Regions from separate parts of the Streptomyces sp. NPDC008092 genome, predicted to be linked through region 3. Evidence: riboswitches for the same ligand, from Rfam matches in the RefSeq annotation. Region 3 holds a riboswitch; each other region holds the start of a gene.

Region 1 (7,382 bases), on a different contig from region 3:
GTCACCCCGAAGGGCCCGGTCGTCCTGCACCTGGGCGGGCTCGACAGCGCGGAGCACGACGAGATGCTCCCCGCGTTCGAGCTCGCCCAGGACTCGCTGCGCAGCAGGTGAGAAGGGGTCAGACCGCGTTCCGCCTGGTGCGCCAGAGCAACACGGCCCCGGCGGCCAGCAGCAGGCCGCCGAAGGCGGCGGGCCACAGGTTGGCGCCGGTCTCGGCGAGTCCGCCCTGGACGGCCTGGGGTTCGGTCTGGGGAACCGTCCCGGAACCGGTGGCCGGCGGGGTCTCCTGACCGGCCGGTGCGGCGACCGCGGTGCCGGTCGGCGACGCGGCGGCGGTACCGGCCGGTGCCTCGGTGTCAGGCCGCTGTGTCGGCTCGCTGATGACACCGCCGCCCGACAACTTCGTGGTCGACGTCTTCTTCGGCGACGCAGTCGCGTAGACCCTCGGCAGCTCGGTGCCGCCCGAGCCGGAGCCCGAGCCGGAGCCCGAGCCGGGGGCCGTGGCGGGGGCCGTGGCGGGGGCCGTGGCGGTCTCCGTGGCGGTGGCGGTCTCCGTGGCCGGGGTGCCGGCCGGGGGCTCGGAGGACGGCTGGTCGGTCGCCGGGGCGGTCGGCTCGGCGCTCTGCGTCTGGGCGGGCGGCGTCACCGGGCTCGCGGTGTCGCTCGGCTCGGACGGCTCCGCGCTCTGGGACGGCGGCTGCTCGTCGGCCCCCGCGCCGCACTTGCGGCCGGAGTTGATGCAGTCGACCATCTTCCGCATCAGGCTCTCGTCGAAGACGTTGATGAAGTCGCCGTGGTCGGTGACCGGCTTGTGCAGCTGCTCCGGGAACGAGTCCACCGCGAACAGCGGGACCGTACGGCCGCCGTCCTGGAGGCTCGGCGCGTCCACGGCGTAGACGATGCGCTGCACCAGCTGCGGGATGGCCTGGAAACCGGCCGGGCACGTGCCGTCGGGGGCCTCGAACGCCACGTGGGTGCGGTGGTTGGCGCTGTCGATGTTCCGGCCGTCCCAGCAGCTCTGGAACCTGAACGTGCGCACCACGTCGCTGCCGGACGGGCAGAGCGGGTACTTGTCCTTGAGCTGCCGGTCCTCGAAACCGGTGCAGCTCCAGGAGGCGTTGGCGTTGCCCGGGCCGTTGACGAACGCCTTGGCGTCGCCGGTGATGATGCGCAGCAGCCGCGGCATCTCGGTGACCTTGGAGGTGGGGTTGCCCTCGAAGGTCAGCGTGACCTCCTTCGCCGTGACGATCTGCCCGGCGTTGCCCTCGGTGCCGCCGCCCGGCTTGTCGGCGTCCCGCTCCTGCTTGCCGTTCTGCAGCCGCAGCACGGGCCAGTAGTACGTGGACTTGTCGCCCTGGTCCGCACAGCTGGTCTGGGCGTTCGCCAGGTCCTGGTCGCTGGCGAAGGCGTTGTTGGACTGGTTGCCGATGTAGTCGTGGAAGTGGTGGGCGCCGTTGGAGACGCCGGGCGCGACGATCACGTTGTCTGAGTTGAACAGGCCGTTGGCGTTGACGCCGCAGCTGGAGGAGAAGGTGCCGGTGGAGCCGCCGGGCTGCTCGGCCGGGGTCGTGACGTTGGGCTGCACGGAGGTGATGTCCGCGTAGTCCGCGGCGACCGGGCCGTTGCCGCCCTGGCCGCCGGCGCCGGTGCCCTGGCTCGGCGCGGCGCTGCCCTGGGCGCTCTGGCTCGGGGTGGCACTGCCCTGGGGAGCCGCCGACTGCCCGTCGCCCTGGCTGGAGGAGCGCAGGGTGCAGGCGGCGAGGTCGTCGAGGCCCTGCGGGCGGTCGCCCTCGCGGCCGATGGCGTCGGCGATCCGCTGGATCGACTCGGTCCGCTTCTCCTTCAGCGGGTCGATGATCGTCTGGGCGGCGGAGCCGGGGTCCTGCTCGATCTCGGCGGCGGATTCCTTGAGTTGCTGGTAGGCGGCCGCGATCTGCTGGTCCAGCTGGGCAAGTTCACGGTCGACGTCGGCCCGGGCCCCGTCGGGCACCGCCGTCAGCCGGCTGCCGATGTCGGGGCAGTAGATGGTGGGCGCGGACAGCACCTGGCCGGTGGCGACCTGGCCCTGGTCCCCGCCGCTCTCGGTGGCCGAGGCGTAGACGTTCACCGCGACCAGTCCTCCACCGCCGAGCATCAGGGCGACCGCTGCGAAGGTCGCGCGCTGTGCGCCGGTCGGGCGTCTGCGCCTGTTGCGTCTCAAGGTCGTTCCCCTGCGTGTCGTGGTCGGCCGGGCATGGAAATCCCCGGCCCTATACGGCCCGCGGCGCCACCGTGTTCAACAGACCCAGGAATTCACGGTGACCTCACAGAAAGCGGGTGTCCCGGAGCAGGGGCAACGCGACCGACGGCGACGCCCCGGTGACCCTGCGAATGCAATGGATGCGCGCGAAATGCCGTCCCGTACGGTCGAGTTCCGAACGCTACGACGAACATCACAAATACGTATCGGACATTAGCCACTTCAACCTTCACACGAGTGACACAAGTTGGCTAAGTTGACGGGCAAGCCGTTCGGCTCCCCCCGGCGAATCCCGTCGGGCCGCGCGGCCTCCGCCGAGTCCGGTGCCCCTCAGGGGCGGATCCGGAGCCGGGGACCCAACCGATCACTGGGGTGAATCGGCCGCCGTCCGCAAGGGCAATGGCCGTAGGGCATGCCTTCCGGATTCGACCGCCCGAACCCGACAGCTAACCCGGTAGGCAGAGTACGGAAGGAGCACGACCCCTCAATGGCGCCCGAGAGCCGTGACGAGGTTCGACAGCGGATCGACAGCCTCTACGACCAGGCCGAGAACGCCACCGGGAACTACAACGCCACCCGTGCGATGAGCGGGGGCTCGCGCTCACGGGGTGTCCCGCTGTTCAAACGGCCCCGTCGCGACGACCCGGGCCTCGACAACATCGCCCGGGAGTGGTTCGAGGGGGCGCGCTCGAAGCTGGGGCCGAGTGTTCCGGCCGCACTGCCCTCCGACCGGAAGCCCGACCGGCCCGCCCCTCGGCGGCCCGTCAGCGCCATGGCCGCCGACCTGCTCGGCCAGCTGGAGGACTCCGGCCCGGCCCGGCTGGAGCTGACCGCGGGGCCGTCCGCGCAGAGCGAGATCGAGGTCGTCCGGGAACTGCCGGCGCGCCCGAAGCTGGAGCTGACGGCGGGCCCCGCCGCGGCGCTGCCGGCCGGGTCCTCGGGTGCGCCCAGGGCGCTGCCCGCCGCCGGGCCGCAGCGGCCCACGCCGGGTACCTCGAAGACGAAGAACCAGCTCAAGCTCGCCAAGGCGCGCGAGGTGCTGTCCCAGCGCACCGGGCAGCGCGCGATCGCCGCCCTCGCCCCGGCCCCGGTCCAGCCCGCCCAGGCCGCTCCGCCCGCGCCCAGCCCCTGGCCCACGCCCGAGGCGCAGGCCCCGGTGCAGCCGTGGCAGGCCCCCGCCCTCGGGATACCGAACCAGCGCACCGGCAGCGGCTCCTTCCGCAGCGGGTCCCCCGCCGCCACCCGCGCGCTCCCGGCGGTGACGGAGACGGGCGGCATCCCGATCGTCTCCCCGTCGGACACCGGTACCTTCCGGATCATGACCCCGGGTGGTACCGACAGTTCCCCGAGCCGGGCCGCGGCGGACTCGGGCGGCTTCCGCGTCATGACCCCGGGCAGCTCGGCCGGCGGGAACTACCAGACCGCGGCCGCCAGGGACACCGGCGCCGCCCAGGCTCCGGCCCCGTCTCTCGGGGACTCCGGCTCCTTCCGCATCATGACCCCGGGCGCCACGGGCTCGTTCCCGATGCCGGCCCCGGCCGACGCGGGCGCCTTCCCGGCCGCGGACCCCATGGCGAACACGAGCGTCTTCCCGACGACGGACCCCATGGCGAGCACGAGCGTCTTCCCGACCGCGGCGCCGACGCACACGGGCGCCTTCCCGACCGCCGCCCCCTCGGACAGCGGCGCCTTCCCGACCGCGGCGCCCGCCGCTCCCGTTCCCGCGGCCGTTCCCGCCCCGGTCCCCGGCCCGATGGACGTCGGCGGCTTCCGGATCATGTCGCCGAACGCGCCCGCCGCCTACGCCGACATCCCCCCGGCCGTCGCCGACACCGCCTACGCCACCGGCGGGTACACCGCGGCGGCCCCTGTCCCGCCCGCGACGCCGATGGCCGCGATGCCGCAGGCCGCGCCCTTCGCCCCGGCACCGGCCGCCGACATGTACGGCGCCTACGCGGCAGGCATGCAGCCCGCCGACGGCGGCTACGCCTACGCCGCCACCATGGCCATGCCCACGGACATGGCGGCGCCCGCCGCCGCGATGCCCGCGCCGGTGCCCACGCCCATGGCGGCACCGATGGCGGCACCCGTGGCAGCGCCCATGACGGCACCCCCCGCACCGGCGATGGCCGCCATGCCGACGGCTGCCATGCCGACGGCCATGACCGCGCCGCCCGAGGCGATGATGACGGCCGCGCCCGCCATGGCGATGCCCACCGCCGCGCCCGCCCCGGTCGTCACCGCCCCGCTCCCCACCACGCCCCTGCCGACCGCACCCCCGCAGGTCCCCGCCGCCCCGGTGCCCGCGGCTGCCCCCGGCGCCTACGCCGACCCCGGTGCCTTCCTCCAGCCCGGCGCCGGGGCCGAGCCCGGCAAGGCCATGAAGGCGCTGGCGTTCGCGCGGGAGCAGATCGGCCGGCCGTGTGTCTGGGGCGCGACCGGGCCGGGGGCGTACGACGCCCCCAGCCTGACCCAGGCCGCCTGGCGCGCCGCCGGCGTGTCGCTGCCGCGGACCGCGCCCGAGCAGACCCTGGCCGGCACCCCGATCACGCTCGCCGCCGTCGAGCCGGGAGACCTGGTCTTCTTCTTCGACGACGACAGCCACGTCGGGATCTACGCGGGCGGCGGTGCGATGGTGCACGCGCCGAGCCCCGGGGCGCTCATCCGCGAGGAGTCGATCTACAACGCCGGGGAGTCGGCGATCCACCGGGTGATCCGCCCGGCCTGACCCCCCGGCCCTGTGCTCCCGGCCCTCTGCCCCGGCTGCCTGGCCGTCGGGCTCAGACCTTCCGCCGCCGGGTGCGCCAGCTCTCGTGGTGGTCGAGGAGGGTCTCCTCGACGGGCCGGTAGGCAAGGCCCAGTTCGTGCACGCTGCGGCCGTTGTCGACCCGGAAGCGGATGCCGAGGTGGTTGCGTATGTAGTCCTGGGTCAGGCCGAAGAGCGGGCCCAGGACCCGTACCGGCCCGTGCGGGAGCGCGGTGCGCGGCAGGCGCGGGTCCCAGGGGTGGCGGGTGCGGATGATCCGGGACATCTCGTGGAAGGACGTCATCGTCTCGTTGGCCACGATGTAACGGCCGCTCGCCGCCGGGTTCTCCGCGGCCGCGATGTGCGCGTCGGCCACGTCGCGGACGTCCGCGGTGGTGAAGCTGAAGTCCGGGGCGCCGTAGCAGAAGTAGCCCTTGAACAGTTCGTCGAGCAGGAAGAGGCTGCCGGACTCGGAGGCGGGCGTGAGGGAGGGGCCCAGGACGAGGCCGGGGTTGATCGAGACCAGGCGCCAGCGGTCCTGCGCGGCCTCGGCGTCCCAGGCGGCGCGCTCGGCGACCGTCTTGGCGTAGTGGTACGGGTTGTTCGCCACCGTGCTGGTGGTGTTGAAGTACTTCTCCGTCAGCACCTCGCCGGCCATTGCGCGGACGTCGGCGTAGTCGCCGAAGATCGCGCCCACGGTGGAGGTGAGGACCAGGGTCGCCACCTCCGGCGTGCGCTCCACGCTGCCGAGCACGTTGCGGGTGCCCAGCAACGCCGGGTCCACCAGCTCCCGTTGGCCGTCCTTGATCCGTTCCGGCATCAGGAACGGCGAGGCCACGTGGAAGACGGCGGCGCAGCCGCGGAAGGCCTCGTCGAAGGACCCGTCCCGGAGCAGGTCGGCCTCGAAGAGGGCGAGTTGCCCGGGGAAGGCCTCCTGGAGCTCCCACAGCGGTCGTGCCTTTGCCTGGTCGGAGACGCGGCGGACGGTCGCACGGACCCGGTACCCGCGCTCCAGCAGCCGCCGTACCAGATGGCTGCCGACGAATCCGCTGCCGCCGGTCACCGCGACGGTCGTCCTCCCGCGTGCGTCCACGCTCTCACCCCTCGCCCTCCGGCCACCGCGCCTCGGTGCGCCGCAGAGGACAGGTTGGTGCATGCGCCGGGCACCCGCCAAGCACCGGGAGACCGCCGGGACGCCCCGGAAGCCATAAGCCGGACCCGATACACGTCATAAGATCGGCTTATGAGGTCATAGAGCGGACCCGTGTACTAACTTAGGACTGCCTTAGTTTAGGCTTCCCGTTCGAGATCGCTTGTCCTCACTCGAAGGGAACCTGATCATGCCGCGCCCCCTGCGGGTAGCCATCGTCGGAGCCGGCCCCGCCGGGATCTACGCCGCCGACGCCCTGCTCAAGTCCGGGGTGGCCGCCGAGCCCGGCGTGTCCATCGACATCTTCGAGCGGATGCCCGCCCCGTTCGGCCTGATCCGGTACGGCGTCGCCCCCGACCACCCGCGCATCAAGGGCATCATCACGGCCCTGCACCAGGTGCTCGACAAGCCGCAGATCCGCCTCTTCGGCAACGTGGACTACCCCACCGACATCAGCCTCGACGACCTGCGCTCCTTCTACGACGCGGTGATCTTCTCCACCGGCGCGACCGCCGACCGCGAACTGCGGATACCCGGGATCGAGCTGGACGGCTCCTACGGCGCCGCCGACTTCGTCTCCTGGTACGACGGCCACCCGGACGTGCCGCGCACCTGGCCGCTTCAGGCGGAGAAGGTCGCGGTCCTGGGCGTCGGCAACGTGGCCCTGGACGTGGCCCGCATCCTCGCCAAGACCGCCGACGAGCTGCTCCCGACGGAGATCCCGCCGAACGTCCACGACGGCCTGAAGGCCAACAAGGCCCTCGAAGTGCACGTCTTCGGCCGCCGCGGCCCGGCGCAGGCGAAGTTCTCCCCGATGGAGCTGCGGGAGCTGGACCACTCCCCCAACATCGAGGTCATCGTCGATCCCGAGGACATCGACTACGACGACGGCTCGATCGAGACCAGGCGCGGCAACAAGCAGGCCGACATGGTCGCCAAGACCCTGGAGAACTGGGCGATCCGCGACGTCGGCGACCGCCCGCACAAGCTCTTCCTGCACTTCTTCGAGTCGCCGACCGAGATCCTCGGCGAGGACGGCAGGGTCACCGGCCTGCGCACCGAGCGCACCGCCCTCGACGGCACCGGCAACGTCAAGGGCACCGGCGAGTTCAAGGACTGGGACGTCACCGCGGTCTACCGCGCGGTCGGCTACCTCTCCGACAAGCTGCCCAAGCTGCCCTGGGACATCGAGTCGGGCACCGTCCCGGACGAGGGCGGCCGCGTCATCGAGGAGAGCGGCAGCCACC
Region 2 (7,382 bases), on a different contig from region 3:
CCCGGAGGCGGCGCTGCGGGCGGCGGCCCGGGCCTACCGGGACGCGGTGCGGGCGACGGAGGGAGTGGAGAAGTGACCGCCCCCGCCCCCGACCTCTTCACCTGGGAGTTCGCCGCCGACCCCTACCCCGCCTACGCCTGGCTGCGGGAGCACGAGCCCGTGCGGCGGACCAGGCTGCCCAGCGGGGTGGAGGCCTGGCTGGTCACCCGGTACGGGGACGCCAAGCAGGCACTGGCCGACCCGAGGCTCTCCAAGAACCCGGCGCATCACGACGAGCCCGCGCACGCCAAGGGGAAGACCGGCATCCCCGGGGAGCGCAAGGCCGAGCTGATGACGCACCTGCTGAACATCGACCCGCCCGACCACACCCGGCTGCGGCGGCTGGTGAGCAAGGCGTTCACCCCGCGCCGGGTGGCCGAGTTCGCGCCGCGGGTGCGGGAGCTGACCGACCGGCTCATCGACGGGTTCGCGGAGCGGGGCGAGGCCGACCTCATCCACGAGTTCGCCTTTCCGCTCCCCATCTACGCCATCTGCGACCTGCTCGGCGTCCCGCCCGAGGACCAGGACGACTTCCGGGACTGGGCGGGGATGATGATCCGGCACGGGGGAGGGCCGCGGGGCGGGGTCGCGCGGTCCGTGAAGAAGATGCGCGGGTACCTGGCCGAGCTGATCCACCGGAAGCGGGAGGCGCTGCCCGCCGAGGCCGGTCCCGGCGAGGACCTCATCTCCGGGCTCATCCGGGCCTCGGACCACGGCGAGCACCTCACCGAGAACGAGGCCGCGGCCATGGCGTTCATCCTCTTGTTCGCGGGGTTCGAGACCACCGTCAACCTGATCGGGAACGGCACGTACGCGCTGCTCACCCACCCCGGGCAGCGGGCACGCCTGCTGGAGTCCCTGGCCGCGGGCGAGCGCGGGCTGCTGGAGACCGGCGTCGAGGAACTGCTCCGCTACGACGGGCCGGTGGAACTGGCCACCTGGCGGTTCGCCACCGAGCCGGTCGCGATCGGCGGGCAGCACATCGAGCCCGGCGACCCGGTCCTGGTCGTCCTGGCCGCCGCGGACCGGGACCCGGAGCGGTTCGCCGAGCCGGACACCCTCGACCTCGCCCGGCGGGACAACCAGCACCTCGGCTACGGCCACGGCATCCACTACTGCCTGGGCGCCCCGCTCGCCCGCCTGGAGGGGCAGACCGCACTCGCCGGTCTCCTCAACCGCCTTCCCGACCTGCGACTCGCGGTGGACGAGAGCGAGTTGCGGTGGCGCGGCGGGCTCATCATGCGGGGACTGCGCACGCTCCCGGTGGAGTTCACGCCCACCGGTCGCTGAAGCCCTGTGCTGAAGCCCTGTGCTGAAGCCCCGTGCGGGCCCCTGCCGACCTGTACGGGCAAAAGGTGACCAGCGTTCAAGTCTGTGATCTTCACGTGATCTACGCGGCATTAACTTGTGACAAGTGATCGTCTGCCGATACGTTCACCCATCAGCGCGGCGCCCTTGCGGGACCCGCCGCGCCGGTCACCGCTGTCGCTCGAAAGGTTTCCGCATGCTCTCCGGGAACGGTCGTCACCGTCGCCCCCGCCAGGCTCCGGCACTCCTCGTCGCGGCCGGGGTGACCGGCTCCGCCATCGCCCTCCCGCTCCTCGGCGCGGTGAACGCCAGTGCGGCCGACGGCTCCACCTGGGACCAGGTGGCCGAGTGCGAGAGCGGCGGCTCCTGGAGCGCCGACAACGGCACCGGCTACTACGGCGGTCTCCAGATCTCGCTGGACGACTGGAGCGAGTACGGGGGCCTGGAGTACGCCGGCACCCCCGACCAGGCGAGCCGTTCGCAGCAGATCGCGGTCGCCGAGAAGATGCTCGCCGACCAGGGCACCAAGGCCTGGCGGACCTGCGCCCTGATCGCCGGGCTCTCGTCCGACGACGCCTCGGTGAACGTCGACACGGGCCTCGACAACTCGGGTGATTCATCCGGTTCCTCGGATTCGTCGGGCTCGTCGGACTCGTCCTCCGGGTTGTCGGACTCGTCCTCTTCTTCCGGTTCCGACTCCTCTTCGGGTGCCACGGACTCCGGGAGCGAGTCCGCCACCCCCTCGCCGAGTGCGAGCGCCGACAGTGACTCCAAGTCGGACGCCCCCGGCAAATCCACCAAGACGGACAAGTCGGAATCATCCGGCTCCGACACCTCGAAGGCGAGCGAGGGCTCGGCCGCTTCCGAAGCCGACGACTCGGACAATTCGTGGCAGACCGGAGGCTCTTGGAGTCTCGTCGACACGGGTGCCGTCGGCAGCGGCGGCAAGCACCGCGGCGGCTCGGCGGACGAAAGCGTGACAAAAGGTCAGAGTGCCACCTCCTCCGGCCGGCATGCCTCCCGTGACGGCGGCACCTACACCGTCCGCGACGGCGACACTCTCGCCTCCATCGCCGACTCCCTTGGCCTCGACGGCGGATGGCGCGCGCTCTACGACGCGAACAAGGCCGACATCGGTGCCGACCCGAACGCCATCGCTCCCGGTCAGACCCTGAAACTCGGCAGCGAATAGGGCGAAAGGCGGCGGGAGTTGGCGCCCCGCTTCGAGCCGAATGTCCGTTTTGGTGAAAGTGTGGGATGAGTCTCAGAAGCCCTGATCATCTTTGAAATTCACCGGATCGCCTGTTTACGGTCAAGGCCGCTCGTCACCACGAGCCCCGGCCGTCGCAACGCCGAGTCCTGCCAGCGGCCGTCCGGGAACAGTCGTCGCGTCATGCGCCGTAGGCAGGAGCGGGGGACCCAAGGTTAGTGCCGGGGCCGGTGGTTGAGACCGCCGATCCGGCTCGGGGTGAAGCCGCGCACCGACACACGGTGTGCGGCCGGGCAACTCAACCGGCCCGAACCCGACAGCTCACCTCGCAGGCGTCGGTGAGGGGATCGATCCATGCTGTTCTCCGGCAAGGGCAAGCACCGTCGTCCGTCCAAGGCCGTCCGCGCCATCGCTGTCGCCGGTGTCACCGGCGTCGCCGTCGCCGCCCCGCTGATGGCGGCCGGCAGCGCCTCCGCCGCCACCGCCTCCGAGTGGGACGCGGTCGCCCGGTGCGAGTCCGGCGGCAACTGGGCCATCAACACCGGCAACGGCTACTACGGCGGTCTCCAGTTCTCCGCCTCCACCTGGGCCGCGTACGGCGGCACGCAGTACGCCGCGCAGGCCAACCAGGCCACCAAGGCGCAGCAGATCACGATCGCCGAGAAGGTCCTCGCCGCGCAGGGCAAGGGTGCCTGGCCGGTCTGCGGCACGGGCCTGTCCGGTGCCGCCTACACCGGCAGCTCCTCCGCCGGCTCCTCGTCGAGCAGCAGCACCGGCACGAGCACCCGCTCGACCGACACCCAGGCCGCCTCCCGCTCCGCCGAGCGCCCGGCCGCCAAGAAGACCGTCACCACCCCGACCGGCAAGAAGGTCAAGAAGGGCGACGGCGAGTACAAGGTCGTCAAGGGCGACACCCTCAGCTCGATCGCCGAGAAGCACAAGGTCAAGGGCGGCTGGCAGGCGCTGTTCAAGCTGAACAAGGACATCGTCGACGATGCCGACTTCATCTACCCGGGCCAGCAGCTGCACCTGAAGTAGGGCGAAGCGCGGCACGGGCGGCCGCCGCGGGTATCGGCCGCAAGTACCGGCCGGAAGTATTAAGCGGCGCCCAGCTGAACCACAGCTCCCGCACAACCGTGGTCCCCATAGTGGAGACCACGTGAGGGTCACCCCCGTCCCCCACGGACCCCCGCTCCGGTGCGTTTTCCCCCGAACGCACCGGGGCGGGGTTTCTCTTTGCCGCCCTCCTGCTCTCCGGCCCCCCGTCCGGCGTCCGGCCCCCTTCTTGGCCCGCTCTTCTTCCGTTCTTCATCGGGACCCCCTTTGTTCCGCGCGTGAACAATGAGTACCGTCTGTGTGTCCACGGGCCGGTCGGTCGTGCCGGCCGACGGCCCTGGGACGGTTAGGCTCTAGTCGCAAGGCTGAGCAAGGGCCGCCAAGGCCCGCGTGCGCCCCGCACAACCAGCGTCACATCCCAAGAAGGAGATGCTCGTGCCGTCCATCGACGTCGTCGTAGCCCGGGAAATCCTGGACTCCCGAGGCAACCCCACGGTCGAGGTCGAGGTCGGCCTCGACGACGGCAGCACGGGTCGTGCCGCCGTCCCGTCCGGCGCCTCCACCGGTGCCTTCGAGGCCATCGAGCTCCGTGACGGCGACCCCAACCGCTACCTGGGCAAGGGTGTCGAGAAGGCCGTCCTCGCCGTCATCGAGCAGATCGGCCCGGAGCTGGTCGGCTACGACGCCACCGAGCAGCGCCTGATCGACCAGGCCATGTTCGACCTGGACGCCACCGACAACAAGGGCTCGCTCGGCGCCAACGCCATCCTCGGCGTCTCCCTGGCCGTCGCCCACGCCGCCTCCGAGGCGTCCGACCTGCCGCTGTTCCGCTACCTCGGTGGCCCGAACGCGCACCTGCTGCCCGTCCCGATGATGAACATCCTCAACGGCGGCTCGCACGCGGACTCCAACGTCGACATCCAGGAGTTCATGATCGCCCCGATCGGCGCGGAGTCCTTCTCCGAGGCGCTGCGCTGGGGTGCCGAGGTCTACCACACCCTCAAGAAGGTCCTGAAGTCGAAGGGCCTGGCCACCGGCCTCGGCGACGAGGGCGGCTTCGCCCCGAACCTGGAGTCCAACCGCGCCGCGCTCGACCTCATCCTCGAAGCGATCAAGCAGGCCGGGTACGTCCCCGGTGAGCAGATCGCGCTCGCGCTCGACGTCGCCGCGTCCGAGTTCTACAAGGACGGCAAGTACGAGTTCGAGGGCAAGTCCCGCTCGGCCGCCGAGATGACCGAGTACTACGAGGAGCTCGTCGCCTCCTACCCGCTGGTCTCCATCGAGGACCCGCTGTTCGAGGACGACTGGGCGGGCTGGAAGGTCCTCACCGACAAGCTCGGCGACAAGGTGCAGATCGTCGGCGACGACCTGTTCGTCACCAACCCGGAGCGCCTGGCCCGCGGCATCGAGGAGGGCACCGCCAACGCCCTGCTGGTGAAGGTGAACCAGATCGGTTCGCTGACCGAGACGCTGGACGCCGTCGAGCTGGCCCAGCGCAACGGCTTCAAGTGCATGATGTCGCACCGCTCCGGCGAGACCGAGGACGTCACCATCGCCGACCTCGCCGTCGCCACCAACTGCGGCCAGATCAAGACCGGCGCCCCGGCCCGCTCCGAGCGCGTCGCCAAGTACAACCAGCTGCTGCGCATCGAGGAGATCCTCGACGACGCGGCGGTGTACGCGGGCCGCAGCGCCTTCCCGCGCTTCAAGGGCTGAGCCGCACAGAGTCAAGGCTCAGCCAGTCGTACGTACGTCCCCGTACCCGGTCCCGTACCGTGTCCGGGGACGTACGCACGTGTCAGGGCGACCAGGGAGGCGGGGACATGGCCGTGAAGGACCGGGACCGGTTCTCCACCGCGACCAGGCTCAAGCTGCTCGGCGAGCAGACGGCGGCCCGGGTCTACCGTTCCCAGACCAGGCGCCAGGCCCGCCGCTCCCGGCTCACCGGCCGCGCGGCGCTGCTGGTGATCGTGCTGTGCACGATGGTCGTCGCGCTCGCCTATCCGATGCGGCAGTACGTCTCCCAGCGCGCCGAGATCTCCGACCTCGAACGGCAGCAGGAACAGGCCCGGCAGCGGGTCGAGCAGCTGCGGGACCTCAAGGCGCGGTGGCAGGACGACGCGTACGCCGAGCAGCAGATCCGGCTGCGGCTGCACTACGTGATGCCGGGGGAGACCGGGTTCGTCGTGATCGACCCCGGTGCCGCCAAGCAGGCGCACGCCTACCTCGGGGCGGCCGACCGGCCCTGGTACGCGAACGTCTGGGACGGCGTCGACAAGTCCGACGCGTCCGACCAGTGAACCGACAGAAAGCCACGCAGAACACAGTCATGGAAACGGCTCCTCCTTCCACCCCGCGTACCGAGCCCACCGACGCGGACGTCGAGGCCTTCAAGCAGCAGCTCGGGCGGCCGCCGCGCGGGCTGCGGGCGATCGCGCACCGGTGCCCGTGCGGGCAGCCGGACGTCGTGGAGACCGCGCCCAGGCTGCCGGACGGTACCCCCTTCCCCACGCTGTACTACCTGACGTGCCCGAAGGCCGCGTCCGCGATCGGCACGCTTGAGGCCAACGGCGTGATGAAGGAGATGACGGCGCGGCTGGAGAGCGATCCCGAGCTGGCGGCGGCGTACCGGGCGGCGCACGAGGACTACATCCGGCGCCGGGACGAGATCGAGGAGCTGACGGGCTTCCCGAGCGCCGGGGGCATGCCGGACCGGGTGAAGTGCCTGCACGTCCTGGTGGCCCACTCGCTGGCCGCCGGGCCCGGCGTGAACCCGCTCGGCGACGAGGCGATCGCGATGCTGCCGGAGTGGTGGGCCAAGGGCGCCTGCGTGGTCACCGGCGAGTGACGCCCGTCCCAGGGGGCTCCGCCCCCTGGACCCCCGGGACCTCCGCCCACCCACCACCCGACTCGGTCACCTGAAGAGGCGCCGCCCGGCTCGGTCGCTCCGACCGGCACCGCTCCGGCTCGGTCGCTCGAACGAATGCCGCCCTGACTCGGTCGCTCGGACCGGCGCCGCCCGGCTCGGTCGCTCCGACCGGCACCGCCCGGCTCGGTCGCTCGAACCGGCATCGCCCTGACTCGGTCGCTCGAACGAATGCCGCCCTGACTCGGCCGCTTGGTCAGTCGCCGCCCCGGCCCGCCCGGCCGAGAAGTAACCAACAGACAAGGAACCCACCGCCATGACCCGCGTCGCCGCCATCGATTGCGGAACCAACTCCATCCGGCTGCTCGTCGCCGACGCGGACCCGGAGACCGGGGAGCTCGTCGATCTGGACCGGCGGATGGTGATCGTGCGGCTGGGGCAGGGAGTCGACCGGACCGGGCGGCTGGCGCCGGAGGCGCTGGCGCGGACGTTCGCGGCCTGCCGGGAGTACGCCGCGGTCATCAAGGAGTACGGCGCCGAGCGGCTGCGGTTCGTGGCCACCTCCGCCTCCCGCGACGCCGAGAACCGGGACGAGTTCGTGCGCGGTGTGCTCGACATCCTCGGCGTCGAGCCGGAGGTGATCAGCGGCGACCAGGAGGCCGAGTTCTCCTTCACGGGGGCGACGAAGGAGCTGACGGGACGCGACGACCTCGCCAGGCCGTACCTCGTGGTGGACATCGGCGGCGGCTCGACCGAGTTCGTCGTCGGGGACGAGCACGTGCGGGCGGCCCGGTCCGTGGACGTCGGGTGCGTGCGGATGACCGAGCGGCACCTCGTGCACGAGGGGCACGTCAGCGACCCGCCCACCGAGGCCGAGACCGCCGCCATGCGCGCCGACATCGA
Region 3 (7,382 bases):
CTCGGTGAGCTTGATGCCCGCCATACCGCCCGCCGGCCGGCCCTGCGGCCGCACCTGGGAGGCCTGGTAGCGCAGCAGCTGCGCGTCGTCCGTGACGAAGACCAGGTCCTCCTCGCCGGTGCGCAGCTCCATCGCGCCGACGATCCGGTCGCCCTCCTTGAGGGTGATGACCTCCAACTCGTCCTTGTTGGACGGGTAGTCGGGCACCACACGCTTGACCACGCCCTGCTCGGTGCCGAGGGCGAGACCCGGCGAGGACTCGTCCAGGGTGGTCAGGCAGACCACCGACTCGCCGTCCTCCAGGGAGAGGAACTCGGAGAGGGGGGCGCCGCCGGCCAGGTTCGGGGCGGTCGCCGTCCGGGGGAGCTGGGGCAGGTCGACGACGTTGATCCGCAGCAGGCGGCCCGTCGAGGTGACCGCGCCGATCTCACCGCGCGCGGTCGCGGGGACCGCCGAGACGATGACGTCGTGCTTGGCGCGCCCGCCGTCGGTGTCCGCCGGGAACGGCTCGCCGTTCGTGGTGCGCGCCAGCAGGCCGGTCGAGGACAGCAGCACCCGGCACGGGTCGTCGGCGACCTGGAGCGGCACCACGGCCGCCGGGGCGCCGGACGCCTCCAGCAGGACCGTGCGCCGCTCGGTGCCGAACTTCTTGGCGACCGCGGCCAGTTCGGCCGAGACCAGCTTGCGCAGCTCCGCGTCCGACTCCAGGATCCGGGTCAGCTCGGCGATCTCCGCGGTGAGCTTCTCCTTCTCCGCCTCCAGCTCGATGCGGTCGTACTTGGTGAGGCGACGCAGCGGCGTGTCGAGGATGTACTGCGTCTGGATCTCCGACAGCGAGAAGCGCTCCATGAGGCGCTGCTTGGCCTCCGCGCTGTTCTCGCTGGAGCGGATCAGCCGGATGACCTCGTCGATGTCGACGAGGGCGGTGAGCAGGCCCTCGACCAGGTGGAGGCGGTCGCGGCGCTTGGTGCGGCGGAACTCACTGCGGCGGCGGACCACGTCGAAGCGGTGGTCGAGGTAGACCTCCAGCAGCTCCTTGAGGCCCAGGGTGAGCGGCTGGCCGTCCACCAGGGCCACGTTGTTGATGCCGAAGGACTCCTCCATCGGCGTCAGCTTGTAGAGCTGCTCCAGGACCGCCTCCGGCACGAAGCCGTTCTTGATCTCGACGACCAGGCGCAGCCCGTGCTCGCGGTCGGTGAGGTCCTTGACGTCGGCGATGCCCTGCAGCTTCTTGGCGTTGACCAGGTCCTTGATCTTGGCGATGACCTTCTCGGGGCCGACCGTGAAGGGCAGTTCGGTGATGACCAGGCCCTTGCGGCGGGCCGTCACCGTCTCCACCGTCACCGTGGCCCGGATCTTGAAGGTGCCGCGGCCCGTCTCGTACGCGTCCCGGACGCCCTCCAGGCCGACGATCCGGCCGCCGGTGGGCAGGTCGGGGCCCGGGACGTGCTTCATCAGCGTGTCCAGGTCCGCGTTCGGATAGCGGATCAGGTGGCGGGCGGCCGCGATGACCTCGCCGAGGTTGTGCGGCGGCATGTTCGTCGCCATGCCGACGGCGATCCCCGACGAGCCGTTGACCAGCAGGTTCGGGAACGCGGCGGGCAGTGCCACCGGCTCCTGCTCCTGGCCGTCGTAGTTGGGCGCGAAGTCGACCGTGTCCTCGTCGATCGACTCGGTCATCAGGCTGGTCGCCTCGGCCATCCGGCACTCGGTGTACCGCATGGCGGCCGGCGGGTCGTCGTTGCCCAGCGAGCCGAAGTTGCCGTGGCCGTCGACCAGTGGGACCCGCATCGAGAACGGCTGGGCCATGCGCACCAGCGCGTCGTAGATCGACGAGTCGCCGTGCGGGTGCAACTTGCCCATGACCTCGCCGACCACGCGCGCGCACTTCACGTAGCCGCGCTCGGGACGCAGCCCCATCTCGTTCATCTGGTAGACGATGCGGCGGTGCACCGGCTTGAGGCCGTCGCGGGCGTCCGGCAGGGCGCGCGAGTAGATGACCGAGTACGCGTACTCAAGGTAGGAGCCGCGCATCTCGTCCACGACGTCGATGTCGAGGATCCTCTCCTCGAACGAGTCGTCGGGCGGCGGGGTCTTCGTGCTGCGGCGGGCCATCGCTGCCGGCTCCTTGCTCATGCGTGAACGGGATCTGACGCGGACCATTGTGGACCGCGGTACTGACAACCCGGGCCAGGACCCGGTCTCCGCGGCCCGCCCCGGTGCCCGTGAGCCGCCCTGAGCGCGGCCCGGAGACATTCGAGGCGGTCGGACGCAGGCTACGCGATCCGCCCGCACGATCCGCTGTGGGCGTACGTCGTGCGGGAACTTCGCCCGGCCCCCGCACGCTTGCATACAGTGGCAGGACCGGTAGAAAAACCGCGGTTCGGGACCGCTTCCGCGAGCGAAGGGACGTACATGCCCATGGGTCACACGACCACGGCCGAGACAGGCTCCGGAGGCCTGGCAGCGACCGAGCACCGCTTGGCCAACGGTCTGCGCGTGGTGCTCTCCGAGGACCACCTGACCCCGGTCGCGGCGGTCTGCCTCTGGTACGACGTCGGTTCCCGGCACGAAGTCAAGGGCCGTACCGGCCTGGCTCACCTTTTCGAGCACCTGATGTTCCAGGGCTCCGCGCAGGTGAAGGGCAACGGCCACTTCGAGCTCGTCCAGGGCGCCGGCGGCTCGCTCAACGGCACCACGAGCTTCGAGCGCACCAACTACTTCGAGACCATGCCCGCCCACCAGCTGGAGCTCGCCCTCTGGCTGGAGGCCGACCGGATGGGCTCGCTGCTCGCCGCCCTGGACGACGAGTCGATGGAGAACCAGCGCGACGTCGTCAAGAACGAGCGCCGCCAGCGCTACGACAACGTCCCCTACGGCACGGCCTTCGAGAAGCTGACCGCGCTCGCCTACCCGGAGGGCCACCCCTACCACCACACGCCGATCGGCTCGATGGCGGACCTGGACGCGGCCACCCTGGAGGACGCGCGCGCGTTCTTCCGCACCTACTACGCGCCCAACAACGCCGTTCTTTCGGTCGTCGGCGACATCGATCCGGAGCAGACGCTCGCCTGGGTCGAGAAGTACTTCGGTTCCATCCCGGCGCACGACGGCAAGCCGGCTCCGCGCGACGGCTCGCTGCCCGACATCATGGGCGGGCAGCTGCGCGAGGTCGTCGTGGAGGAGGTCCCCGCACGGGCGCTGATGGCCGCCTACCGGCTCCCGGAGGACGGCACGCGCGTGTCCGACGCGGCCGACCTGGCGCTCACCGTCCTCGGCGGCGGCGAGTCCTCCCGCCTCTACAACCGCCTGGTGCGGCGCGACCGTACGGCCGTCGCGGCCGGCTTCGGCCTGCTGCGGCTGGCCGGGGCGCCCTCCCTGGGCTGGCTGGACGTGAAGACCTCCGGTGACGTCGAGGTGCCGGTCATCGAGGCCGCCATCGACGAGGAGCTCGCCCGGTTCGCCGAGGAGGGCCCGACGCCCGAGGAGATGGAGCGCGCCCAGGCCCAGTTGGAGCGCGAGTGGCTGGACCGGCTCGGCACCGTCGCGGGCCGCGCGGACGAACTGTGCCGCTTCGCCGTCCTGTTCGGCGACCCGCAGCTCGCCCTGACCGCCGTCCAGCGCGTCCTGACGGTCACCCCGGAGGAGGTCCAGGAGGTCGCCAAGGCCCGCCTGCGCCCCGACAACCGCGCGGTGCTCGTCTACGAGCCGCTGTCCGCGGAGTCCGCGGAGCACACCCAGGAGGCGGGGCGCGGCGAGGACCCGGAGCAGGAAGCCACCGTAGAGGCCGGCAACGAGAACGAGGAGACGGCCAAGTGACCGAACTCGCCACCATGGACTTCCACCCCCAGCCGCAGCCGGGCGAGGCCAAGCCCTGGGCCTTCCCGGCCCCCGAGCGCGCCACCCTGGACAACGGCCTGACCGTGCTGCGCTGCCACCGCCCCGGCCAGCAGGTCGTCGCCGTCGAGGTGCTCCTGGACGCGCCCCTGGACGCCGAGCCGGCCGGTCTGGACGGCGTGGCCACCATCATGGCGCGCGCCTTCTCCGAGGGCACCGACAAGCACTCCGCCGAGGAGTACGCCGCCGAGCTGGAGCGGGCCGGCGCCACCCTGGACGCGCACGCCGACCACCCCGGCGTCCGGATCAGCCTGGAGGTCCCGGCCTCCCGGCTCGCCAAGGGCCTCGGGCTGCTGTCCGACGCGCTCAGGGCGCCCGCCTTCGCCGACAGCGAGGTCGAACGGCTGGTCCGCAACCGCCTCGACGAGATCCCGCACGAGCTGGCCAACCCCAGCCGCCGGGCCGCCAAGCAGCTCTACAAGGAGCTCTTCCCGGCCGCCACGCGGATCTCCCGCCCGCGCCAGGGCACCGAGGACACCGTCGAGAAGATCGACGCGGCCGCCGTACGGGCCTTCTACGACCGGCACGTCCGCCCCGCCACGGCCACCGCGGTCGTCGTCGGCGACCTGACCGGCATCGACCTGGACGAGCTGCTCGGCGAGACCCTGGGCGCCTGGCGGGCCGCCACCGGGCAGCCTCGCCCGGTCCCGACCGTGACCGCCGACGACACCGGCCGGGTCGTCATCGTGGACCGTCCGGGCGCCGTCCAGACCCAGTTGCTCATCGGCCGGGTGGGCTCCGACCGGCACGACCGCGTCTGGCCGGCCCAGGTGCTCGGCACCTACTGCCTGGGCGGCACCCTCACCTCCCGCCTGGACCGCGTCCTGCGCGAGGAGAAGGGCTACACCTACGGCGTCCGCTCCTTCGGGCAGGTCCTGCGGTCCGCCCCCGACGGCACCGGGATCTCGATGCTCGCCATCAGCGGCTCCGTGGACACCCCGAACACCGGCCCGGCGCTGTCGGACCTGTGGACGGTGCTGCGCACGCTCGCCGCCCAGGGCCTCACGGACGCCGAGCGCGACGTGGCCGTGCAGAACCTCGTCGGGGTGGCGCCGCTCAAGTACGAGACGGCGGCGGCCGTCGCGGGCACCCTGGCCGACCAGGTCGAGCAGTACCTGCCCGACGACTTCCAGGCCACGCTGTACCGGCAACTGGCCGCCACCGGCACCGTGGAGGCCACCGCGGCGGTCGTGAACGCCTTCCCGGTGGACCGCCTGGTGACCGTCCTCGTCGGGGACGCGGCGCAGATCAAGGAGCCCGTGGAGGCGCTCGGGATCGGCGAAGTCACGGTCGTCGCCGCGGAGTAGCGGCACGCGCGTGTGCGGAGCCCTGGTGACCTCCCGGCCACCAGGGCTCTGGAATGTCCGAATTGGGGCGGAGGTTGCCTGTCTGCCCTGTGGGATACGCGACAAAAGCAGTGATCCGTTTGAGCATCGAAGGCGGGTCCTCGTAGGTTCTTCCGGGCTGTCCGTCAGGCATCGCGCCGCGTCCGCGGCACCGGACAGCCATCGCCGAGTCCCCGTACGGCGCGAGCCAGGGGAGCCGGGGACCCACGCAGTCCCTGGGGTGAATCGGGTGCCCGCGCGTGTCGCGAGGGGGCCCGTAGGAGACCTTCCTGCTCCGAACCCGTCAGCTAACCCGGTAGGCGAGAGGGAAGGAAAGGACCAGCCACTACATGGCGTTCATGTGCGCCTCCGGGAAGCACCGTCGTCCCGGCCGGGTGAAGCGCACCACCGCGCAGGCCGCCGGTATCGCGGCCCTCACCACCACGGGTGTCATCAGCACCGTCTCGGCCGCTCCGGCGCTCGCCGCCGAGAACTCCGTCGAGCAGACCGGCCTCACCCCGGTCATCACGATCAGCGACTCCGTCGCCGAGCAGATCGACGCCCAGGCGGCCGCGCAGCAGGCCGCCGCCGACCGCAAGGCCGCCGAGGAGGCCGCCCGCAAGGAGGCCGCCGCCGAGGCGAAGAAGGAGCGCGCGGCCGAGGTGCGCGCCGCCCGCGCGGCCGAGCGTAAGCGCCTCAACACCTTCGTCGCGCCGATCAGCGACTCCTACGTCTCCACCGGCTACAAGACCGGCGGCTCCCTGTGGTCCTCCGGCGCCCACACCGGCATTGACTTCCACGCCGCCGGCGGCACGGTCGTGCACGCGGTCGGCACCGGCACGGTCGTCTCCACCGGCTGGGGCGGGGCGTACGGCAACGAGATCGTCATCAAGATGGCCGACGGCATGTACACCCAGTACGGCCACCTCTCGTCCATCGGCGTCTCGGTGGGCCAGAAGGTCACCCCGGGCCAGCAGATCGGCCTCTCCGGCTCGACGGGCAACACGACGGGACCGCACCTCCACTTCGAGGCCCGTACGACCCCCGAGTACGGCTCCGACGTCGACCCGGTCGCCTACCTCCGCAAGCACGGCGTGAACGTCTGACGGAGCTGGACGCGGGTCCGGCGCCGAGACCGACGGGCCGAGCGTGCTGTGCCGGGTGCGGGTGCGTGGGGGTTGCTCGCGCAGTTCCCCGTGCCCCTGAAGGGGCGCTGCGCGTAACGTCCCTGAAAGGGGCGCGGGGAACTGCGCGACCAGCCACGACGCACCCGCACCCGACCACCAGGGCGAACCCGGCGGGGCAACACGCTGGCGGCCCGGCGACGACAACCCGTGAGATCTTCGGAAGCCCCGGCCCACCGCCGGGGCTTTCGTCGTTTTCGTGCCCCCACTGTCCAAAATATATCCCTGGATTCCGGCCCCCCGTCGGAAATTGCGGCTCATTGCAATAGAGTCACGGAACGAGCGCCACTCGGCGGCGTTTCACGGGGATTAAGGCGGAGGTCGGTCATGCGTATTCCGGCGCACTCGGTATGCACGGCGATCCGGGACGACATCGTCGCGGGTGTCTACGAGCGCGGCAGCCGGCTCACCGAGGAACTCCTGGCCCGCCGCTACGGGGTCTCACGCGTCCCCGTCCGTGAGGCCCTGCGCACCCTGGAGGCCGAGGGCTTCGTGGTGACGCGCCGGCACGCGGGCGCCTGCGTCGCCGAACCGACCGAGCAGGAGGCCGCCGACCTGCTGGAGATGCGCATGCTCCTGGAGCCGCTGGGCGCCTCCCGGGCCGCCCAGCGCCGCACCGAGGCCCACCTCAAGGTGCTGCGCGGACTGGTCAGGCTGGGGCAGGAGCGGGCCAGGCGGGGCAACAGCGAGGACCTGCGCTCCCTGGGCGGCTGGTTCCACGAGACCCTTGCGCAGGCCTCCGGCAGCCACGCCCTGACCTCGACGCTCACCCAGCTGCGCCACAAGATCGCCTGGATGTACACCGTGGAGACGCCCGCCAACCCCGTGGAGTCCTGGGCGGAGCACGGCGCCATCGTGGACGCGGTGGCGCGCGGCGACGGCGACCGCGCCCGGGCGATCACGGCCCTGCACACCGAGCGCTCCACGGTCTCCCACCGGCTGCGATTTCCCGGCGCCGCCGAACGGGCGAACGGTG
Region 4 (7,382 bases), on a different contig from region 3:
GTGACCTGCGACGTGGAGACGATCTGCCTCGGGCAGGCCGGGGCGTCGGCCGCGGTGCTGCTCGCGGCCGGCACACCGGGCAAGCGGTCCGTGCTGCCCGGCGCGCGCATCGTGCTCCAGCAGCCGTCCCTGCCGGAGCCGGTGCAGGGCCAGCCGAGTGATCTGTTCATCCGGGCCGCGGAGTTGGACCGGGTCCGGGCGATGGTCGAAGGGATGCTCGTCCGGCACACGGGGCGCACGGCCGAACAGGTGCACCAGGACCTGGAGCGGGATCTGGTCCTGGACGCGCCGGAAGCGCTGGCGTACGGGCTGGTGGACCGGGTCGTACCCAGCCGCCGCGGTCCGCTCGGCCTGCCGGACGCGGGGTGAGCCGCCGATGCTGCCGGAGCTCCCGCCGCTGCCCGCGCTGACCCGCGCCGAGGGCGAGCTGATCGACCGTTACCTGGACGTGGTGGATCTACTGGGCCGGATCAATCCGGCGCAGAACGAGGACACCTACCGTGGGCTGCGCGCCGCGCAGGCGCTGGTGCGCGCGGCGTCCGAGCTGCGCGACGCCCTGGCCCTGATGCATCTGCGGGGCGAGACGGAGCTTCACGGGGACACGCTGGCACGGGCGTTGCGGGTGCTCGACGGTGAGCGCCGGACCGCTCGCGTCGTACTCCCGCCCGACTGCGTACCGTGACACCCGCCGGAATCCGTGCGATGCGTCGACGGCGCGACCGGGCCGGGGTCGAAACGCTCCAAAGGGGTTACCGCCGTTCGGCGGAGTGTGGCGTGGTTTTACCTGACCGCGAGGGCCGCTCAGGTTGCCCGTGCGAGGGTGCCCGGAAGCGGCTTCCGCGCAGGTCCGGGGCTACGCAGGGAAGTTGACGGAGAATCGAACACAGGGCTGTCCACCCGAACGGGTGGGTGGTGAGTAACCCCACAAATCCCCGATTCCGTTGGGATTTTCGGACACGAGTGAGTGAAGATCCCTGTCTGACGACAAGCCCCCGCCACAGCGGCGGGGCGGTCCGGGCGGACGCCGAGTCCTGCCGCCGCCCGGATTGACCCGTCGACAGAAGTGCATCGGCAGGAGTGGAGGACCCAGGCAAGACGGGTCGCCGGCACGGTCGCGCCATGACCGGGCCGAGCAGCCCTTGGGGTGAAGCCGTGGCAACACGGCCGGGCAACTTCGCCAGCCCGAATCCGACAGGTCATCCTTCACAGGCGGCTGACGAAGGGTTGCGCATGACTGCGCTCAATCGTGTTCCGTCGCTGATGGCCCGGGCCGGTACGGCCTCGGCGCTGACCATCGCCGCCGTGGGCGGCTCGATCGTGATCCCGGGTGTCGCCTCCGACGCCTCGGCCGCCACGATGGCGACGAAGGCACTTCAGGTCGCCGCCTCGAAGAAGGGCGCGCCCTACAGGTGGGGCGCCACCGGACCGAACAGGTTCGACTGCTCGGGGCTGACGCTGTACTCGTTCAAGAAGGCGGGCAAGACCCTGCCGCGTACGGCGGCCCAGCAGTACAACAAGACCCGTCACGTCTCGGCCGGCAACCGCAAGGCCGGGGACCTGGTCTTCTTCCACTCGGGTTCCAGCGTGTACCACGTCGGCATCTACGCCGGGAAGGGAAAGATCTGGCACGCCCCGAAGACCGGGGACGTGGTGAAGCTCCAGAAGATCTGGACGCGCAGCGTCTGGTACGGCCGGGTCAGCTGACCCACGCCGACGGCGGGCCGGCAGGGGCTCAGGGCTACGGTTCCTGCTGGCCGGCCGCGGTGACGGTGCCCGCCGGGATCGTCCAGGGCAGTTCGATGGAGACGGTCTTGCCGCCCTCCCGGGTGGGGCGTACCCGGAGCTTGCCGCCGCACTCGGCGGTCAGCCAGCGGATGATGACCATGCCGCGCCCGTTGTCCTGCTGGACCGCGGCGGGGAGTCTCTTGGGGAAGCGCGGATGACTGTCCGTGACGCCGATGCGCAGCTGCTCGTCACGGTCGAGGACGAGGTCCACCGTGAAGGTCGGTGACTGCCCGAAGGTGTGCTGCACGGCGTTGGTGGCGAGTTCGGAGACGATGAGGCGGATGGTGTCCGCGGTCTCCGTCTCCGGTGGCAGCCCCCACTCCGCGAGGGTGTCCAGCGCATAGGAGCGGGCGGCGGAGACCGAGGCGGGATCGCTCGGCAGAGTGACGGATGCTTCCAGGTGGTCTGCCATGGCGACGTCGTCCCTTTCCTCGGGACCGGAGTCCGACACAGTGCGGATGGTTCGAGTACGGTCCCGGACTGGTGCTTCTTCGCCAGACTGCCATTACCGGGCCGGTCACGGGGAGCGATCCACCAAGATATGCATATATCTGTCGCTCGAAGCGGTGAACTCTGCGACCTCAGACCGTATTTGGGCGGCTCGCAAGGAGTAAGGAGTAGCCCATGCAGAACGGTCCCGCGGTACGCCGCCGGAAACTGGGCGCCGAACTGCGCACACTGCGCACCGGCGCCGGCCTCACGAGCGGTGAGGCCGCCCGTCTGGTGGGCTGGCATCAGTCGAAAGTGAGCCGGATCGAGACCGGCGCCAGCGGTGTGAAACCGGCCGATGTGCGGTTACTCCTGGACGCCTACGGCGTGGTCGAGGGGCAACTGCGCGAGTTGCTGCTGGTGTTGGCGGGGTCGGAGGACACGGCGGGGCGGCACCACTGGTGGCACGCCTATCGTGGGGTGCTGCCGCCCGCCTACCGGGATTTCATCAGCCTGGAGTCACAGGCCAGCGCGATGCGCACGCTGGAGACCTCGGTCGTGCCGGGGCTGCTGCAGACCCCCGAGTACGCGCGTGCGGTGACCCGGGCGGCCGTGGACGGGCGCGACGACGAGGCCCTGGACGCCCTGGTGGAGGTGCGTCTGGCCAGGCAGGACGTGCTGCGCAACGATCCGCCGCTGGAGCTGAGCGCGGTCCTGGACGAGGCGGTGCTGCGCCGGGAGGTGGGCGGTCCCGGGGTGATGGCGCGGCAGCTGACGCGGCTGGTGGAGGCGGCCCGGCTGCCCCAAGTACGGCTCCAGGTGCTGCCGTTCGCGGCCGGGGCGCATATCGGCATCACCGGACCTTTCGTAATCTTCTCATTTCCGAGCACTTCTGATCTGGACGTGGTTGTTATCGACCAGTTGACGAGTAGCCTCTACCTGGAGCGGAAAGAAGACCTCCAGGCCTACACGGAGGCCTTCAACACGCTCCGGATCCACGCCCTTTCGCCCGAGGACTCGTTGGATTACATCGCCGCAATAGCTGACGGCGCGTAAGGAGGCACCATGACTGCACTGCCTCGGAACGTACCTTCAAGTGCTGATCTGCACGGACTGCGGTGGCTGCGCAGCAGCTACAGCACCGGAGCCAACAACTGCGTGGAGACGGCACGGCCGCGCTCCGGCCCGTCGGCCGGACTGCTCGCCGTGCGCGACTCCAAGGCTCCGGCCGGACCCGCGCTGCTCTTCTCCCCCGAGAGCTGGGCGGGTTTCACGTCGGCACTCGCCGGCTGATCAGCTCCAGAAGAGTCTGATCAGACACGAACGAAACCGATCAGACTCGCACCCCAATCCATCCCCGACCCCGTATCCGCCCGCGAGCCAGGCCCGGCCGTGTCACGCCGACTCATGGTCGTGTCTTGCCGATCACACGAACAGCGCGTTCGATCTCCGCCCCGGAGAGGTCCGCACGGGCGGTCAGCCTGAGCCGTGAGATGCCGTCCGGCACCGACGGCGGACGGAAACAGCCCACGGCCAGGCCTGCCGTACGGCAGTCGGCCGCCCATTGCACGGCCTGCTCCGGGGACGGGGCCCGCACGGAGACCACCGCGGCGTCCGGACGCACCGCTTCCAGACCCGCGGCGGTCAGCCGTGCGTGCAGTTCCGCGGCCACCTCGCGGGCCCTGGCCGCCCGCCCGGGCTCGCGGCGCAGCAGCCGCAGGGCCGCCAGTGCCGCCCCCGCCGCGGCGGGGGCCAGGCCGGTGTCGAAGATGAAGGTCCGGGCCGCGTTGACCAGATGGTCGATCACCCGGGCCGGGCCCAGCACCACGCCGCCCTGGCTGCCCAGCGACTTCGACAGGGTCGCCGTGACCACCACGTCCTCGGCGCCGGCCAGCCCCGCCGCGTACGGCGCGCCCCGGCCGCCGTCCCCGAGGACCCCGAGCCCGTGGGCGTCGTCGACGAGCAGTCCGGCGCCGTGCTCCCGGCACGCCTCGGCCAGCGCGGCCAGCGGTGCCGCGTCGCCGTCGACCGAGAACACCGTGTCGGAGACGGCCACCGCGGGCCCCTCGTGCGTCCCGAGCGCCTTGCGCACGGCGTCCGGGTCGGCGTGCCCGACGACCTGGGTGGTGCCCCGGGCGAGCCGGCAGCCGTCGATCAGGGAGGCGTGGTTGAGCGCGTCGGAGACGATCAGGGAGCCGTGCGGGCCGAGCGCGGTGACGGCGGCGAGGTTGGCCGCGTAACCGGAGGAGAAGACCAGGGCCTCCTCGAACCCGCAGAATCCGGCCAGCTCCCGCTCCAGCTCGGTGTGGAGTTCCGTCGTACCGGTCACCAGCCGGGAGCCGGTGGAGCCGCCGCCCCAGGTCCGGGCCGCCCCGGCGGCGCCCTCGGCGACCTCAGGATGGTGGGCGAGGCCCAGGTAGTCGTTGCTCGCCAGGTCCAGCAGCGGCGAATCGGCGGGGCGGGGGCGCAGGGTCCGTACGAGTCCGGCGCGGCGGCGCTGCTCCGCCTGTTCGTCGATCCAGCCGAACGCCATGACCCCTCCGGTGATTTTGCAGGCAGTGGACAGACCCTAGCGGGAGCACCCGCACCCCACTGTGTGGCAATACCCACACGTGGTTGGTCGCGAGGCTCATCGGCACTGCGTTGCCGAGCAGGCCGACCGCCGCGGCGAGGAAGGTGCCCGAGCCGATCGCGGTGAGAGCAATGAGGACGCCCTGCTGCCACCGGTGCTTGGCGAAGCAGAGGTCCGCCTGCTTCTCATGGGTCTTGTGGCTGTGGACCACGCGCCCGAAGGCCTCTCGCATCTGCGCCAGGAGGTACGGGTCGCGGTCGGGCACCGCTTCGCTCTCGTGTGTCAATTCGTTCCTTCTCTCCCGATGCCCTCTCAGGTTCGTCGGAGTACAGGACAACTGGAGCTCAGGACGGCCACAAGGCGCAATGACACCCGTGTCGTTGCTCCGATCTGCCCCACGTTCGAAGTGACACCTTGACCTGCCCCACGGTTTGGGTTCCAGCTGCGGTGGCTGACCGGCTGCGTGGATGGTGTCTTTTGCGGAGAGCGGTTCGTACTCGATGGGGGTGCGGCAGCCATCCGGAGAGAGGTCGGCGGCGGCAATCCGGGGGGCAGCGCCTGCGGATACGATGATGGCATGTACACACGGGGGCGTCGGCTCAAGTTCACAGCGGTATCGGTCATGGTCGTCCTGGCCCTGACCGGATTCTCGTCGGGGCGCGGGCACGGAACCCTCAGTGATCACGACAGCGATGGGGGCGGGTGCAGCAGTTCCCGTCAGGATCACGACGCTTCGACGCCCGCATCCGGAGGCAGCGGTTCGCACGGGGGTGATGCGCACGACAGCACGCCCAGCGGTTCCTACCGTTCGCACCCCACCCGGCGTTCCACCCCCGCCGCGTCGCCCTCTGCGTCCGCCCTGCCGCTCAAGGACGGCACCGCAGTGCTCGTGCGGTGCGCGAGTGCGGACGACCCGTACGCCACCATCGAGGTCAGGAATCCGAACGCCCGCGAGGTCGTCTTCACCACGAAGATCAGCTTCAAGGACCGAAGCGGCTTCACTTTCATGGACGGCACCCATCAGGTGTCGGTACCCGCGAAGGGCACGAAGAGCCTCCGCGTCGCCGTCGCGGGTGCGGGAGGGTCGCTGGACCAGCTCGATCACTGCGAGGTGCAGCCGACCGCCACCGCCGACTGGTGAGGAACCACGGTCGCAGGGGCCTGCACGTGATCGACACCGGCGACATCGACGTCTTCCTCGGCCCGGACGTCGGCAAGGGCGAACACCACGCCACCGCCGTCACCCCCCGGCCGGCAAGAAGGCCTTCGGCAAGCGCCTGCCCAACACCGACCCCAAGCTGCGCGAGCTGTTCGCGAAGCTTCCGGCCAAGCACGGAACGGTGCTGGTCGTGGTCGACCAGCCGGCCTCGGTCGGGGCCCTGCCACTGACGGTCGCGAGGGACACGGGCTGCCCGGTCGCCTGCTTACCGGGTCTGACGATGCGGCGGATCGCCGACCTCTACCCGGGCGAGGCGAAGACGGATGCGAGGGACGCGTTCATCATCGCGGACGCGGACCGGGCGATGCCGCATACGCTGCGGGCGGTCGACGGCGAGGACGAGACGACCGCCGAACTGAAGATGCTTGCCGGCCTCGACGACGACCTGGCCGGTGAAGCCACCCGTGTCGCCAACCGGCTGCACGGCCTGCTGACCCAGATCCACCCGTCTCTGGAACGTGTGCTGGGGCCGCGGGTGCAGCACCCGGCCGTCCTCGGGTCGGCCGAGTCGCTCCAGGCCGCCGTCCGGGCGGCGAGCGGATTTCGGCCGGCGCCGACCTCGGCCGGCCGGCCACGGCCGCGCCGTCCGGTCACTGTGCGGATCTCCGATGGAGTGGAAGTGACGGGCAGGCATGGCTACCGCAGGCGGTCCTGGCCTTCGGGACGCACCCCGCACCGTCTGCGGCGGCACAACGCGGCCGCACCTGAGATCAACGCGCAGCCGGACCTTGTCCGCCCGGCCGGCCGTGGGGCCGGGAATTCGCGGGGGACCGCCCGTTCTCAGCCTTCCACGCCCACGGCTCCCCGTTCCGGCGCGCCGGCGCACCTCAGCGCGAGCGCCGCGATGTCGTCGTCGAGCCGTCCGCCGCTGTGCTGGAGCAGGTCTCCGTGCAGCTGGTCGAGCAGCTCGCGGGGCTTCTCCAGGTCCTGCTGCCGCATCCATTCCGCCAGCGGGAAGAACTGGCCGTCGTGGTTCCGGGTCTCCGACACGCCGTCCGTATAGAGCAGCAATCGGTCCCCCGGGGCGAAGGCGACGACGTCGACCCAGTAGCGGTCGCCGATGAGCGCCGCGAGGTTGAGGGGCGCGGAGGCGACGGTGGGTTCCAGGACCCGGACCTTCCCGCCGTGCGCGATCAGCGGCGGCGGGTGCCCGCAATTGAGAATGCGTACGCGGCCGCCGCCGTGCGGGATCTCGGCGAGGAGAGCGGTGGCGAAGTGCTCGGGCTGGTCATAGGCGGGAAACGCCGCGCTGTGGCGGGTGATGGTGGTCTCCAGGCGATGGATGATCGCTCTGAGATCGGGTTCGTCGTACGCGGCCTCTCTGAAGCAGCTGATCACCGCCGACGCCGCCCCCACCGCGGACAGACCCTTGCCCCG

What was found. A riboswitch is a leader RNA that binds a small molecule or an ion and turns the genes downstream of it on or off. The one in region 3 is predicted to bind cyclic di-AMP.
Region 1: it holds a riboswitch for cyclic di-AMP, as region 3 does, so the genes downstream of both, ACFZB3_RS06075 (NlpC/P60 family protein) here and ACFZB3_RS36190 (peptidoglycan DD-metalloendopeptidase family protein) in region 3, are expected to answer to the same signal.
Region 2: it holds a riboswitch for cyclic di-AMP, as region 3 does, so the genes downstream of both, ACFZB3_RS16985 (transglycosylase family protein) here and ACFZB3_RS36190 (peptidoglycan DD-metalloendopeptidase family protein) in region 3, are expected to answer to the same signal.
Region 4: it holds a riboswitch for cyclic di-AMP, as region 3 does, so the genes downstream of both, ACFZB3_RS23995 (NlpC/P60 family protein) here and ACFZB3_RS36190 (peptidoglycan DD-metalloendopeptidase family protein) in region 3, are expected to answer to the same signal.

Annotation. Positions count from the first base shown of each region.
Region 1 covers NZ_JBIBHY010000002.1:256,365-263,746, reverse strand. The annotation lists gene ACFZB3_RS06085 (lipoprotein) at 1-111, shown strand, start outside; gene ACFZB3_RS06080 (DUF1996 domain-containing protein) at 119-2,134, opposite strand; cyclic di-AMP (ydaO/yuaA leader) riboswitch at 2,564-2,716, shown strand; gene ACFZB3_RS06075 (NlpC/P60 family protein) at 2,727-4,967, shown strand; gene ACFZB3_RS06070 (NAD-dependent epimerase/dehydratase family protein) at 5,020-6,078, opposite strand; gene ACFZB3_RS06065 (FAD-dependent oxidoreductase) at 6,326-7,382, shown strand, end outside.
Region 2 covers NZ_JBIBHY010000005.1:104,662-112,043, reverse strand. The annotation lists gene ACFZB3_RS17000 (nucleoside triphosphate pyrophosphohydrolase) at 1-76, shown strand, start outside; gene ACFZB3_RS16995 (cytochrome P450) at 73-1,329, shown strand; gene ACFZB3_RS16990 (transglycosylase family protein) at 1,544-2,539, shown strand; cyclic di-AMP (ydaO/yuaA leader) riboswitch at 2,734-2,907, shown strand; gene ACFZB3_RS16985 (transglycosylase family protein) at 2,912-3,595, shown strand; gene eno (phosphopyruvate hydratase) at 4,043-5,329, shown strand; gene ACFZB3_RS16975 (septum formation initiator family protein) at 5,437-5,913, shown strand; gene ACFZB3_RS16970 (DUF501 domain-containing protein) at 5,943-6,461, shown strand; gene ACFZB3_RS16965 (exopolyphosphatase) at 6,796-7,382, shown strand, end outside.
Region 3 covers NZ_JBIBHY010000013.1:195,944-203,325, forward strand. The annotation lists gene ACFZB3_RS36175 (DNA topoisomerase (ATP-hydrolyzing)) at 1-2,115, opposite strand, end outside; gene ACFZB3_RS36180 (insulinase family protein) at 2,416-3,819, shown strand; gene ACFZB3_RS36185 (insulinase family protein) at 3,816-5,204, shown strand; cyclic di-AMP (ydaO/yuaA leader) riboswitch at 5,397-5,560, shown strand; gene ACFZB3_RS36190 (peptidoglycan DD-metalloendopeptidase family protein) at 5,573-6,328, shown strand; gene ACFZB3_RS36195 (FCD domain-containing protein) at 6,734-7,382, shown strand, end outside.
Region 4 covers NZ_JBIBHY010000007.1:209,599-216,980, reverse strand. The annotation lists gene ACFZB3_RS24005 (ATP-dependent Clp protease proteolytic subunit) at 1-369, shown strand, start outside; gene ACFZB3_RS24000 (hypothetical protein) at 377-682, shown strand; cyclic di-AMP (ydaO/yuaA leader) riboswitch at 1,043-1,227, shown strand; gene ACFZB3_RS23995 (NlpC/P60 family protein) at 1,231-1,704, shown strand; gene ACFZB3_RS23990 (ATP-binding protein) at 1,739-2,197, opposite strand; gene ACFZB3_RS23985 (Scr1 family TA system antitoxin-like transcriptional regulator) at 2,410-3,270, shown strand; gene ACFZB3_RS23980 (DUF397 domain-containing protein) at 3,280-3,507, shown strand; gene ACFZB3_RS23975 (aminotransferase class I/II-fold pyridoxal phosphate-dependent enzyme) at 3,620-4,747, opposite strand; partial or broken gene ACFZB3_RS23970 (hypothetical protein) at 4,881-5,018, opposite strand; gene ACFZB3_RS23965 (hypothetical protein) at 5,670-5,927, shown strand; partial or broken gene ACFZB3_RS23960 (IS110 family transposase) at 5,954-6,501, shown strand; gene ACFZB3_RS23955 (SpoIIE family protein phosphatase) at 6,786-7,382, opposite strand, start outside.